3 regions of the Paenibacillus sp. J31P190 genome follow, and region 2 is predicted to be linked to each of the others. Evidence: riboswitches for the same ligand, from Rfam matches in the RefSeq annotation. Region 2 holds a riboswitch; each other region holds the start of a gene.

Region 1 (4,056 bases), on a different contig from region 2:
AGTAGCTGATAAAGATAAAGAAGAAGCGATTGAAATCTTAAAGGGCTTCTATCGACTTGGATATAAAATCATTGCAACAGGCGGAACGGCAGCTGCGATCGAACAAGCTGGTCTTCCAGTGACGACCGTTCACAAGCTGAGCGAAGGTTCGCCTAACATTCTGGATCTTATCCGCAGCGGTGATGCACAATTCGTTGTGAACACACTGACGAAAGGTAAAGAGCCAGAGCGTGACGGCTTCCGCATTCGTCGTGAAGCGGTTGAGAACGGTGTGGTTTGTATGACATCACTTGATACAGTAAGAGCGCTTGTTAATATGCTTGAAGCGATCAACTTCTCCTCACGTGCAATGCCAATTCATGTCTAAGACTATGCTTACGAAGTCAGTTTTGCTAAAGCAAAACTCTAAGGAGAGTGACGAACTTGAGTACACTAACTCGCACAGATGTTACTGGACGCATTATGGTCGCTTTGGATTATGCGAACGCAGAAGGTGCTGAAGGGCTGCTCAAGCAGCTCGAAGGCATCCCTTGCTACGTGAAGGTGGGCATGCAGCTGTTCTATGCTGCGGGTCCTGGCTTCGTAGCGAGTCTGAAGGATCGCGGCTACAAGGTGTTCCTCGATGTGAAGATGCATGACATTCCGAACACGGTCAAAGGCGGCGCAGAAAGCGTGACGCGCCTTGGGGTTGACGTGTTCAATGTCCATGCTGCCGGAGGCAAGCAAATGATGGAAGCCGCCTTGGAGGGTGTCGACAAGGGGTTAGCTGTAGGTGCTTCGCGCCCGATCGTTATCGGCGTGACACAATTAACCAGCACCAGTGTACAGGTGCTGAATGACGAGATCGGCCTGACCGGTACGGTTGAGCAGGCCGTCATTCGTTATGCCCGCTTGGCGCATGCTGCGGGGCTTCAGGGTGTCGTCGCATCACCGCTTGAGGTGACCGCGATTAAGGCAGCATGCGGTGACGGGTTCGTCACCGTGACGCCAGGCATTCGCCCTGCGGGAGCCGACGTGGGCGACCAATCGCGCATCATGACGCCAGTTGAGGCGTTCGCGCAGGGGACGGATTATGTCGTGATCGGTCGACCGATCACAGGCGCAGCGGATCCAAGAGCAGCAATTGAAGCGATTATCGATTCAATCGTTTAGCATGCTTGGTCTAACAACGGAAGGAACGGTGGTAGGAACATGAGTCAACTCGAAACAATCGCGCAGCATATTGCAGCGTCATTATTAGATATAGAAGCGGTGGCACTTCGACCGCAGCAGCCTTTTACATGGACTTCTGGCCTGAAGTCGCCAATCTATTGTGACAATCGTCTGACGATGTCACACCCAGCTATACGTGAAGCGATCGCCGACGGCTTCGCAGCTTTGATTCAAGAGAAATTCCCGGATGCTGAGGTTGTTGCTGGTACGGCAACAGCGGGCATTCCTCATGCCGCTTGGGTTGCTCAGAAGTTAGGTCTCCCGATGATCTACATTCGTGATAAAGCCAAAGGACATGGCAAGGAAAACTTGATTGAAGGTACTGTGAAACCAGGTCAAAAGGTGATCGTGATTGAGGATCTGATCTCTACGGGTGGCAGTTCTTTGAAAGCAGCTATTGCTGTCAAAGAAGCTGGCGCTGTAGCGCTGGGTGTGCTCGCGATTTTCTCCTATCAGCTAGATAAAGCTACCGATGCATTCCAAGCTGCTGATATGCCGCTGTACACACTTTCCAACTACTCTACACTGCTTGAAGTGGCTCTGGAGAAGGGGAAAATCAAACAAGAAGACATGGAATTGCTTCGTTCTTGGAGATCGAATCCTGCTGCGTTTGGTGTGTAGGTCTGTATCTGCTTAAAATGAATTGCGAGGATTGACGAATTGTGTAAGTATATTCTATACTTGATAAGTGCTAGGTACTGCCTAACATCTGCGAAATGGCAAATGACGCGAAAGCGACAGACGCAAAGCTATAGGGGCTACTCGGTTACACCGTATGCTTGCCAGCTACCGAACGATGAGAGGAGGAGTGCTCGTGAATATCAATAGTGTTCTAACTGCGATTAGTGGTGGAGACGCTTTGAAGCAAGCCGTTGGCATTCAGCTTTTAAGCAAAGTAAGTGATATGCAAGCAGCTTCATCTAGTACTTTAGTACAGGATTTTGCTAAATCCCAACAGCTGGTTACCGCTTCAGCGACACCGCATTTGGGTGGCAATCTCGACATCCGCATATAGTTCATAACGGAAGAAGCTCTACCTTTACGAAAAGGAGAGCTTCTTTTTTGATTATATAATTAATATGTTTTGGGTTAGGTGAGGAAATCAAAGCAATGCAAAGCTTACTCCCTCCTGTTGTTTGTTTTCTCTTCTGTGGGAGAACTTACAGTGTAGAGCGACGGGCCTAGATAAAGCAACTTAGCATGTGAGAACTCTGATGGCTTTTTTATAGAAAAGAGATCGTCGATTCATTCGGCCAACCTTACTCTACATTGAGGTCTAAAATCGAATCGCAACAAATGGGTTCGAAATGAAGTACAACTATAATTTTGCCAAATAGCCTTTAGGCGTGTAGCCAGTATAGCCCATCTAAACTTCACTAAGCTGCTGATCGACTCTAATCCGTTTTTCTTTCTGGATGAGGTTAACCTTGTGTCAGTTGTTGAATAAATGTTTGCAAGGGCTGGGACATCCACTTTTTGGGGTGAAGCAGCAGTTGAAGGTCTAATTTTAAGTCTGAATGTGAAAAAGGAAGATGGGCAAGTTTTCCTTGTTCCAGTTCGTTCTGTACTGCAATTTGGGGCAGCAGGGCGATACCTAGCCCATTCATGACGCAGTGTTTAATGGTTTCTAAATTGCCGAGTTCAAAACCAATTTGAAGCGGGACTGCATGATCTTTTAGTAACTTTTCAAACATACCTCGATAGATACAGCCCTCTTCTGTAACGATAAATTCGGCTTGCTGAAAATCAGTTAGCTGTATTTGTGTTCGTTTCGTTAGCGGATGCCCAAGCGGTGCCACCAAAACTAAAGGTTCTTCCCTGACCTTTGTACAGGTAAGTGTGGTATCTGCAGGATAACGATCTAGTAGGAGTCCAATGTCATAGTCCCCATCTCTTACTTTGGTAATGAGGGAAGCTTCACTATCAGGGAAGAGCTGGATATTCAGTCCAGGAAATTGTTGTTTCAGCACATGTAAATAGGGTGGTAAATAATAAGCCGCGAGTGAGTTAATCGTTCCGATCGTCAGTGTTCCGCTGACTTCGCTTGTTATCATTTCTTTGGATTGATCATAGAGGTCAAGCATTTGCAAGACTAGCTTTAGCAAGCTTTCACCGGGTGCAGTTAACCGAAGCTGACGCCCGTATCTTTCGAAAAGAGGGACTCCATATTCTCGTTCCAACTTCTGTATTTGCATCGTAATACTCGATTGCGCATAGCCCAATTCTTCAGCAGCTCGTGTAAAGCTCTTTCTCCGTGCAACCTCCCGAAAGGTTCGGAAATAGGTTAAATCCATGGGAACCCCTCGCTTTATTATCAAAATTTTTGATGAGTCTTATCATTTATTATAGCTAACTGTGATCCAATGATCCATGCTAAAGTGAATATACAAATGAATGAGGACTGGGAGATGATTGGAATGTTAAGAGAGAAAGACTTACACGGGATCTATGTTCCCATTATTACGCCGTTTGATGAGGAATACGAGGTGGATGCATCCTCTTTTTATAATCTTGCTTTTAATTTATTTCAAGATGAGGTAAACGGACTGGTCGTCAATGGGACAACAGGGGAATCGCCGACGATTACGAATGAGGAGATGGCGATCTTATTCGATACGGCACAAGCAGCTCGCGAGGCTGCGCAAGTAGATGCTTCACTCATAGTAGGTACAGGAACGAATGATACGTTGTCCACGGTAAAAAAGACGGAGGCTGCTGGGAAATTAGGGGCTGACGCCGTTTTAGTCGTCGTGCCTTACTATAATAGGCCGAGTCAGCAAGGGATCATTGAACATTTTCGCCGGGCAGCCAGCGTTGGTGTGCCTGTCATTCTATATGAAATAC
Region 2 (4,056 bases):
TCTTCGGAACGGCTGGCAATGATCACATCTGCTCCAAGCGCTATGACTTGTTTAGCTGCTTCTAAACCAATTCCAGAACTTCCACCGATAATCACTACTTTTTGATTTTGCAACATGGTTATTCCTCCTGATTTTGTATGTATTAAAAATTCAATACCTCTTTTAGATGTACATCAAGTTCGGATACAAATTTATCAACGTTCGGATTTTTGACGACATCATAACAAGCGAAGCTCTTTAGAGGCTGCATTCCGAGAAATTCCTGTACGCGATGCAAGTGACTTATTGCTTCTTCTAAGTTATTCCCTTTAAAAAACTGAGTTGGATCGTTAAATGCTTGTTTAGGAGCATTCCAAGTCGTTGAAAGCATATATTTTTTGCCGGTTAATAATCCGCCACTCCCGTATTGATCGGCACCCTTGAAAAATAATCCGTAAGCATAGACTTCGTCCATATATGTTTTAAATAACCCAGGAACACTGAACCAGTAGATGGGTGTTTGGTAAATGATCATATCAGCCCAGAGAAATTTTTGTTGTTCTGCTTCGATTGAATATCCGTTTTGAATAATGGTTGTTTGGATAGTGTTCTTTTCTTCTAGCAATCTCACCATGCTATCCATCAAAGTTTGATTTAGTTTCCCAGATGATGAACCATATCGCTGGTGACCATTAATAATCAGTATGTTTTTCATCTTCACTCTTCTCCTCCAAAGGTTCTCAATTGCTTAACCAAGATATTTCAATTTTTTATAGGAATTAAACAATTGGTTCTTCGCTATTATAGATGCAGTTAATTCATTTAGGGAAGTAGTGATATTAATTTCATATAATTTCCGAAAAGTTACTTTTGTGATATAATGGGGTAAATCAGAAGTATTTTTTTTATGGAGGATATTTATATGAATGCTATTGAACCGATCGTACTGAGCAAAGGAACACCAGGCGTGCCTTGTCCCATTGCCAAAACACTTGACGTGATTGGGACTAAATGGACCTTTTTAATCATTCGGGACCTTCTTATCGAAGGTACACTGCGATTCAGCGACTTGTTGAAATCAATGGATGGCATTAGTCCAAAAACGCTCTCGCTCCGTCTTAAGGTACTAGAGGAACACGGGGTATTGGAAAGGAAAGTGTTTCCCGAAGTTCCCCCTCGTGTTGAATATACGTTAACGGAAAAAGGAAAGAGATTGGAACGTATTTTTGTTGAATTAAAGAGATTTGGATTAAATTTATAAAAGATACTGTCTCAAATGTAAATGAATTCAGTTAGGAGCACAGAAAACAAAAAAATGAGAAGGCAAGGTTATGCCTTCTCATTTTTTTGTTTTCTTCGACTCCAAAGGAAAGTCACCCGAACTTTATTTAGCGGAACGTTAGTGCGTTATTTGATCAAAATGAATGATCCGGAGGCAAAAAACAGCGAAATAACGCATCGACGTTCCTCTTCCTCATGATTTCTGGGGGTTTTCGTCCAAATAGCACATCGACGTTCCCCCTCAGCAAATTCTGGTTTTCATATTGAAACAGCCCATTTTTTAGGATTGCACCAATCTTATTTTTCCCTATTTAATATCCCTATAAAGAGATCAGCTATATGTGAATCGAAATGTAAACCTCTATTTTTGCTTATTTCGTTAATAGCTAATTCTTTATTCAGAGGTTCCCTATAAACACGTGTAGATGTCATGGCATCATAAGAATCTGCAATAGCCATGATGCGAGCGTATAAAGGGATTTCTTCGCCTTTTAAACCTTGTGGGTACCCTGTTCCATCATATTTTTCATGATGATATAGAACAATATCCAATATTCCGTTTTTGTTGAATTCAGTTATATGTTTAATTGTTTCATAGCCGATGACCGGGTGTTTTTGAATAACTTTGAAATCCTCATCCGATAATCGTCCTGTATTTGAAAGTATATATTCGGGTACACCGATTTTACCTATATCATGAAGTAATCCGCCAACATAAATGGCATCACATTGCTCGCTTGAAAGTTTCATCTCTTTAGCGATTTTTAAAGCATAACTAGCTACTTTCTCAGAATGTCTCGCTGTGTATGTATCTCTGGAATCTAAGGATTTCGTTAGAGCTGAGATCAAGTCAAAAGTGACTTTTCTCTTGTTCTGATAATTATTTTCCATCCTTGCCGCAATAAGGGTCATGATCACATACACACACCAGAGAGAAATGAAAGAATCCATCGGAGGGAATTGTTTGAATTCTACATAGGACCTCAACAAAACTACCATAGTACAAAGAATGATTAGAAAGACCAGCGGTTTTTTCGAAAATCCGATGCCCAAGAATATAACAGATAGAAGATAGAAAGCATATATATCAAACTCTGGAAAAATAAATACATGTAAAACCGTCATCATTAGTAGAGTTAGAATGAATCCGTATCGAAATACATAATCACGGCTAAAATATGTGATTACTCTTTCTTTAGATCGTAAATGCATGGGAAATTCCGCCTAACTGTTTCAGTTTTGTGATTTGCTAAGGTTTTTTTCTAATGCGTGGGTCTGAAAAGTGGATTGGAGAGGCATTAGGTGGAGAGCTCTGTGGGCATTCACGTATTCAGTACCTTTTTTACAGCTTCTGCTACCCTCTCTTTATCAAAAGGCTTCACAATAAAATCTCTTGCGCCAAGGGTAATGGCTTCAATAACAAAGGATTGTTGCCCCATTGCCGATACCATTATTATCTTTGAATCGTTGTTGTAACTTTTTATTTCCTTTAATGCAGTAATTCCATCCATCTCGGGCATTGTTATATCCAACGTAATCATGTCAGGTGAATGCTGTAAAAAAAGAGAGATTGCCTCAAGTCCATTCGAGGCTTCGGCTACAATTTCATGCCCTAATTCTAAGAGGATGTTCTTAATCATCAATCGCATAAAGATAGAATCATCTACAACCATTAGTCTCGCCATTTTAATTATCACCTTTCAGGGGGACTTTCTACCTAGCTTTTTACTGTAATAGATGGCTGCCATAATTCGTTACATAAGGAAAACTCCCCTTATTAGAAGAATAAGGGGAGTTGTAGATATGTCCCTTCCTTCGGTAACTGGCAAGCATAGCGAAGTATTTCGCCTTAGCTCCTTTAGCTTTGCGTCACTAATTTTCATTAGCTTTGCTCTTATCGTATAGCAGAAGAATTACTATTCATTTGTTAAATTATAGCACTCTTTTTAGTAGGAATAAAGTACTAGTATTAAAGGTGATCTTTAAGCAGCCCTTGATTGTGTTAACCAAGTTAGATTTATGCTGCCCGAGATTTTTTAACGTGTATTCGTCACTAATATCAAGCAAAATTTGTAAGACATTCGGGAAATTGGATCATTTAGATGTGATGTAGGTAAATTATGCCCGATTTCAGTGAGAAAGACGAACGATTCTCTTGATTAATTCTGAAATCCTATGTATTATTAAGTTAGATTTACATGCATAAGGATTGATAATTGATCTTGAAGGTGATTCCATGCCACAACTAGATTCTAATGAATACAAGAAGAAGCTGTGTCACCTCTATAACGAAATCTCCAAAGAGTTGTTCGGGTTTGGCACAACACTGCTGAAGGTTTCCATTGATCAGAACATTATTACTTTTCATGCCAAGCATCGCCGTTCTCCGCGTTCAACCGCATTGGAAGGCGAGGCGCCAACGCTCAAACACGAAGTCGATTTTTATATGTCCTCTATATACAAGAAGAGAATCCGGGACAGGCTGGAGCAAGAACTTGGCTTATCCATGGATGCGGTATTAAGGGACTATGATCCGCCGACGCAATGGGCAATAACGAACATTATTCTTAAACAAACCGAATAGTTTTGTCGGGCGGTGTTCTCTTTTGATTTATCTTAAGAGGAAACCACATGTATACCAATGGATGTCACTTTACATTGTTTACAATGAAAAGTGCTCTTGATTAGAAGCTTCTTTCTATCAAGGGTACTTTTCTTTTTTTTTGTATAGCTGGATTTAAGGCAAAACGCGCATATTTCTGGGGTCACGAAGAATACTAGTGAAAATTTAACAGG
Region 3 (4,056 bases), on a different contig from region 2:
TCCTATTGGAATCAAGTATCCCATCACCGAGCCAATAAATGGTCCCATGTGAACGCCTAGCTTATTTAACAGAATCAGTGCACCGAATGCGATTAGCAGAGCGGCTAAGCCTGTATTTCTTTTCATCGTTTCGTCACCGCCTTTCGTTGTTTGCTGTGTTGTTTGCTGTGCTCTTGTTCATGTCTTTATTTTAGGTAAAAACGAAGCTTTCCAAAACGGACTAACGACGGTATTTGTTCCTAGACCTTAGTCGGGGCGCATCTAAGACCTGTGTCAGGCAAAAACAGTGTTTATACGACAGACGTTTTGGTTAAATACTTAACAAACTCGGTAACCCGCGCTTTTATCCCGGGAAAAGGAAGGTTTAAATTATGAAACAACGATTACAAACGTTAACTATACGCATCCTGTTATCCACTCTATTCCTTCTATTACTCCCTACTTATGCTTGGGAAGCAACGGCGATAGCGCCTGTTTCGAAATCATTTAAGGCGGATATTCTTAGTAAAGAGCCATTGCCTATGGTAAAACTTTTTCGTACTGTTCCCAAAAAAACGTCCACAGCAAGTAACGCGCCACTCTTTTCTTTTTCCGTGCTGAGCGATATACATGTGGGTGCAAAAGACAAAGATTCTCAAAAGCGCTTCCGTGCTGCTTTAGCCGATCACCGTCTTATTCGACCTGACAGCAAACTTATAGTAATGAATGGCGACCTCAGCAATGGCAACGAAGCAGATAATCGGAGTCTGGTCAGCGTTATGAGCGAACACCCTTTACCTCCCGTTCATGCAACGATGGGAAATCATGAGTATTATGGAATGTGGCAGACGAAGAGTGGCGGTCAAGATACCAGCAGGCTAAATCCGAATTGGACAAGCCAAAAGGCCATCGACCTATTCCATCAGATGTTTAACTATGAAAAGCCCTACCATGAACTCGTCATGGAGGACTATCACTTTCTATTTCTTGGGGGTGAATTTTATCGCGATGTGGATCCTAACGTGAAAGAGGACGCTTATCTATCCACTGAACAGCTTACTTGGTTTCAAGATAAATTGAAGGCAGCTGCGGCTGCAGCGCCGGACAAGCCTATTTTCGTGTTCCTGCATCAACCACTCGTTCATACCGTGGACGGTTCGGATCAAGAGCTCGGAGTTGTACAGCAGGAAGAGCTTAGGGCGATTGTGAATGCATATCCGAATGTTGTATTCTTCAGTGGGCATACCCACTGGAATTTGGAGACTACTAAACAGATTAAACAGCTGGAGTTCCTTGCGGTATCTAGCGCCTCTGTCCATGAAATATGGAATTCGAAAAATGAGCCTGAAGGCAGCGCGGCTAGCCAGAGCATCGTTGTGGACGTTTATACGGACCGTATTGTGATTCAGGGGCGTGAGCATTCGGAGAAAAGGTGGATTGAGCCGGCATTTGTGAAGCGTTATGAGGGGAATTGATTGAAAAAACTACCGAGCGAGGACGCAAGGTAGTTTTTATCCACTTTTATACATATCGTTTAACTAAAGAAAACTCGACACTATTCATAGCGATTTTTGTAATCTAACAAAATCCTTGCTGCGTTTGCTGCGGGTCGCATGTATCGTACGGAAAGATAGTAATTGAAACAACTCATTTATGAAGCAAAAAAAGTTTTGTCCGGAAAACCGTCTCCCTCTGCATAACATCTTGCTATAGCTGAAGCGGCCTTCATAAACATATGATCCTTGGTAGTACCTGGGACCCTCTCTAGCTGCCGAAATTCTTCATTAACTAGATCAAACTCAATTTCACCCAAACTTTCTTCTGTTGGACCAAATTTGTATATGACTTTTTCTGCATCGTCGAATACTTTAATCAGCATCAGATATGTTGCCATTTTCCGACCCTCCTTTCTTTTTTGGCAATAAAAAAACAAGCCCCTAAAGAGTAACCCGGCTATCATCCCATGACATGTGACTCATGGCTTAGACCCGTGGCTTTGCGTCTCCACCTTTCGATGGATTTGCCTTTGTTCATTATTGCTTGATATTAGGTGTGTTTCAGTGATTATTTCTAGTTGTAAAGAACTAACTATTTCCATGGTATTCCATAAAATAATGAAATTCAACATTTTTCTACAAAAATGAGGTACCCACTACGCAAAGTGTGTGATTTCACACAAAAAAGGCCTAATTGACTAATTTACTAGTTGCTAATTCATCCAGAAGCGAACGATAAAGCTCCTCTTTAGGCAAGATATCTACAGCAGCTTGGATCTTCTCTCTTGCCAATATATAATAAGTCCGATCCCCCGTCTTATTCCCTAGTAGCACGTAGCTTTTAGCGGATTCATATTTCACTGAATGTGACCATGGGAGAGCACGTTCAGCTCTTTCTAAATAAGCTCGGCCTTCACTTAGCTGCCCAGATAATACTAGATTCGTCCCCACCCTTTTACAGGTGTAGCCCCATTCAAACCACCCCAATACCGCAACCAACACAATCAAAGTACCAGATAAGATAACTTTTGAAAATGGAGTCTCCATCTTCATACGCCATGTAAATCTATTATTTATCGGAGTCTCTACAAAGCTTACTAGAAACAGTAGTAGCATAAACACCCATGGGAAGCTAAGATCAAAATCAAAGCCCGCATGCAGCAGGATAACCGTCACCATCACCATAGCTGCCTTCACCCAATAAAAATCTATCTCTCCGAGACTTTTTGCTTTGAAAAATCCCCATACTTTTAGGTAGAACCATCCTATCCACGCTAAAAAAGCCAGCAATCCAAGCAGCCCTATATCCATCGTAATTTGCAGAAAATGATTATGGACATATTTAACAAAGTACTCCTTGGATCGGTATAATTGTTGCAGAACAACCCATCCTCCACCGCCACTCCCTGTCCATCCATAATCCCTAATGATTTGTAGACTATCCTTCCAATATACAAGCCTTATTTGAAATTCAGATGTTTGGGGTTGAATGGACTGCACTCTGCTCCAGAAAAATAATGGATCCTGTTTGATAGTTGCGGCGATCACATAGCTCAAGAAATGAGCAAATGCGGTCCCCATCCATGCGGCTCTCTTTCTAAATTCCGGAAATAGGATCAGACTGATACATATAGATAATAACCATAGAATCCAAACAGAACGAGAAAATGTCAAGAGCAAGCCTGTTCCGCTGATAACTGCAAGCAATAAATACCGTTTCTTCTGCTTGCTTACGTAAAAGAAGAGTCCAGATAGAAGACCAATCAATAAAACAACAGCTAACGTATTCGCATACTCTATAGTAGATTCAAGACGTCCTTTTCGCTCTAAGTGCAGTAGAAGCCCCCACACGACGAGCCCAGCTGCAGCCCATGTCCATGACTTTAAATACCTGATTTTTTGTATTAGAGGTACTCTAATTACTATCAAAGCCCAAGGAACAAGTAAGCTAAACTTTGATGCTTCCAAGATGGCTTGCTCCCAATCAACGGCATAGAGAATAGACACCCCATACATGATTGCCATAAACACAATAAGAAAGTGAAATAATGAAAATTGAATTTCCTTGTCCCAAAATGCGAACACAGCAAACCCTGCTAGAAGAACAATAAATACAATAAGATAGCTCTGTTCGTAATAAAATCCCTGAAATAATGAGCCACTCCAGCATAGGAGCAATAAAAGCCCTGTCATCGTTTTCACTTTCATGTAACACCTCTGCTTATCTAACTTATCCCTCTACTATACAAGAAAACTGCCGATTAATCGGCAGTCACTTGGTCAATTTATTTAATTGATAAACCCAACTACCTGTAATAGTCTCTTCAACATCACAACCGCTTGTGCACGAGTGGCCTCGCTTTGTGGCGCAAAGTCAGATTCTGTCATGCCAGTAATTACTCCAACTTTCGTTACCTGAGCGGTAGAGTTTCGAGCCCAAGTACTTATTGCATCTTTATCCTGGAAGGAGGCTATTGGGCTCTCACTAACAGCATCAACAGATTTACCTGTAAATTTTAATGCCTTTGCGATCATAACAGCCATTTGTTCCCTTGTGAGCTTGGCATTAGGACGGAATGTA

The links. Region 2 has a riboswitch for cyclic di-GMP ahead of AC58U0_RS11225 (response regulator). Riboswitches for the same ligand answer to the same signal wherever they lie in the genome.
Region 1: it holds a riboswitch for cyclic di-GMP, as region 2 does, so the genes downstream of both, AC58U0_RS18035 (putative motility protein) here and AC58U0_RS11225 (response regulator) in region 2, are expected to answer to the same signal.
Region 3: it holds a riboswitch for cyclic di-GMP, as region 2 does, so the genes downstream of both, AC58U0_RS27740 (hypothetical protein) here and AC58U0_RS11225 (response regulator) in region 2, are expected to answer to the same signal.

Annotation. Positions count from the first base shown of each region.
Region 1 covers NZ_JCAUAS010000009.1:215,022-219,077, forward strand. The annotation lists gene carB (carbamoyl-phosphate synthase large subunit) at 1-367, shown strand, start outside; gene pyrF (orotidine-5'-phosphate decarboxylase) at 463-1,152, shown strand; gene pyrE (orotate phosphoribosyltransferase) at 1,192-1,833, shown strand; cyclic di-GMP riboswitch class I at 1,921-2,006, shown strand; gene AC58U0_RS18035 (putative motility protein) at 2,027-2,227, shown strand; gene AC58U0_RS18040 (LysR family transcriptional regulator) at 2,634-3,506, opposite strand; gene dapA (4-hydroxy-tetrahydrodipicolinate synthase) at 3,630-4,056, shown strand, end outside.
Region 2 covers NZ_JCAUAS010000004.1:360,757-364,812, forward strand. The annotation lists gene AC58U0_RS11205 (SDR family oxidoreductase) at 1-143, opposite strand, end outside; gene AC58U0_RS11210 (NAD(P)H-dependent oxidoreductase) at 143-694, opposite strand; gene AC58U0_RS11215 (winged helix-turn-helix transcriptional regulator) at 902-1,240, shown strand; gene AC58U0_RS11220 (HD-GYP domain-containing protein) at 1,558-2,472, opposite strand; gene AC58U0_RS11225 (response regulator) at 2,583-2,945, opposite strand; cyclic di-GMP riboswitch class I at 3,075-3,163, opposite strand; gene AC58U0_RS11230 (hypothetical protein) at 3,497-3,844, shown strand.
Region 3 covers NZ_JCAUAS010000020.1:100,016-104,071, forward strand. The annotation lists gene AC58U0_RS27730 (LiaF transmembrane domain-containing protein) at 1-126, opposite strand, end outside; gene AC58U0_RS27735 (metallophosphoesterase family protein) at 372-1,454, shown strand; gene AC58U0_RS27740 (hypothetical protein) at 1,631-1,873, opposite strand; cyclic di-GMP riboswitch class I at 1,920-2,014, opposite strand; gene AC58U0_RS27745 (O-antigen ligase family protein) at 2,166-3,683, opposite strand; gene AC58U0_RS27750 (S-layer homology domain-containing protein) at 3,765-4,056, opposite strand, start outside.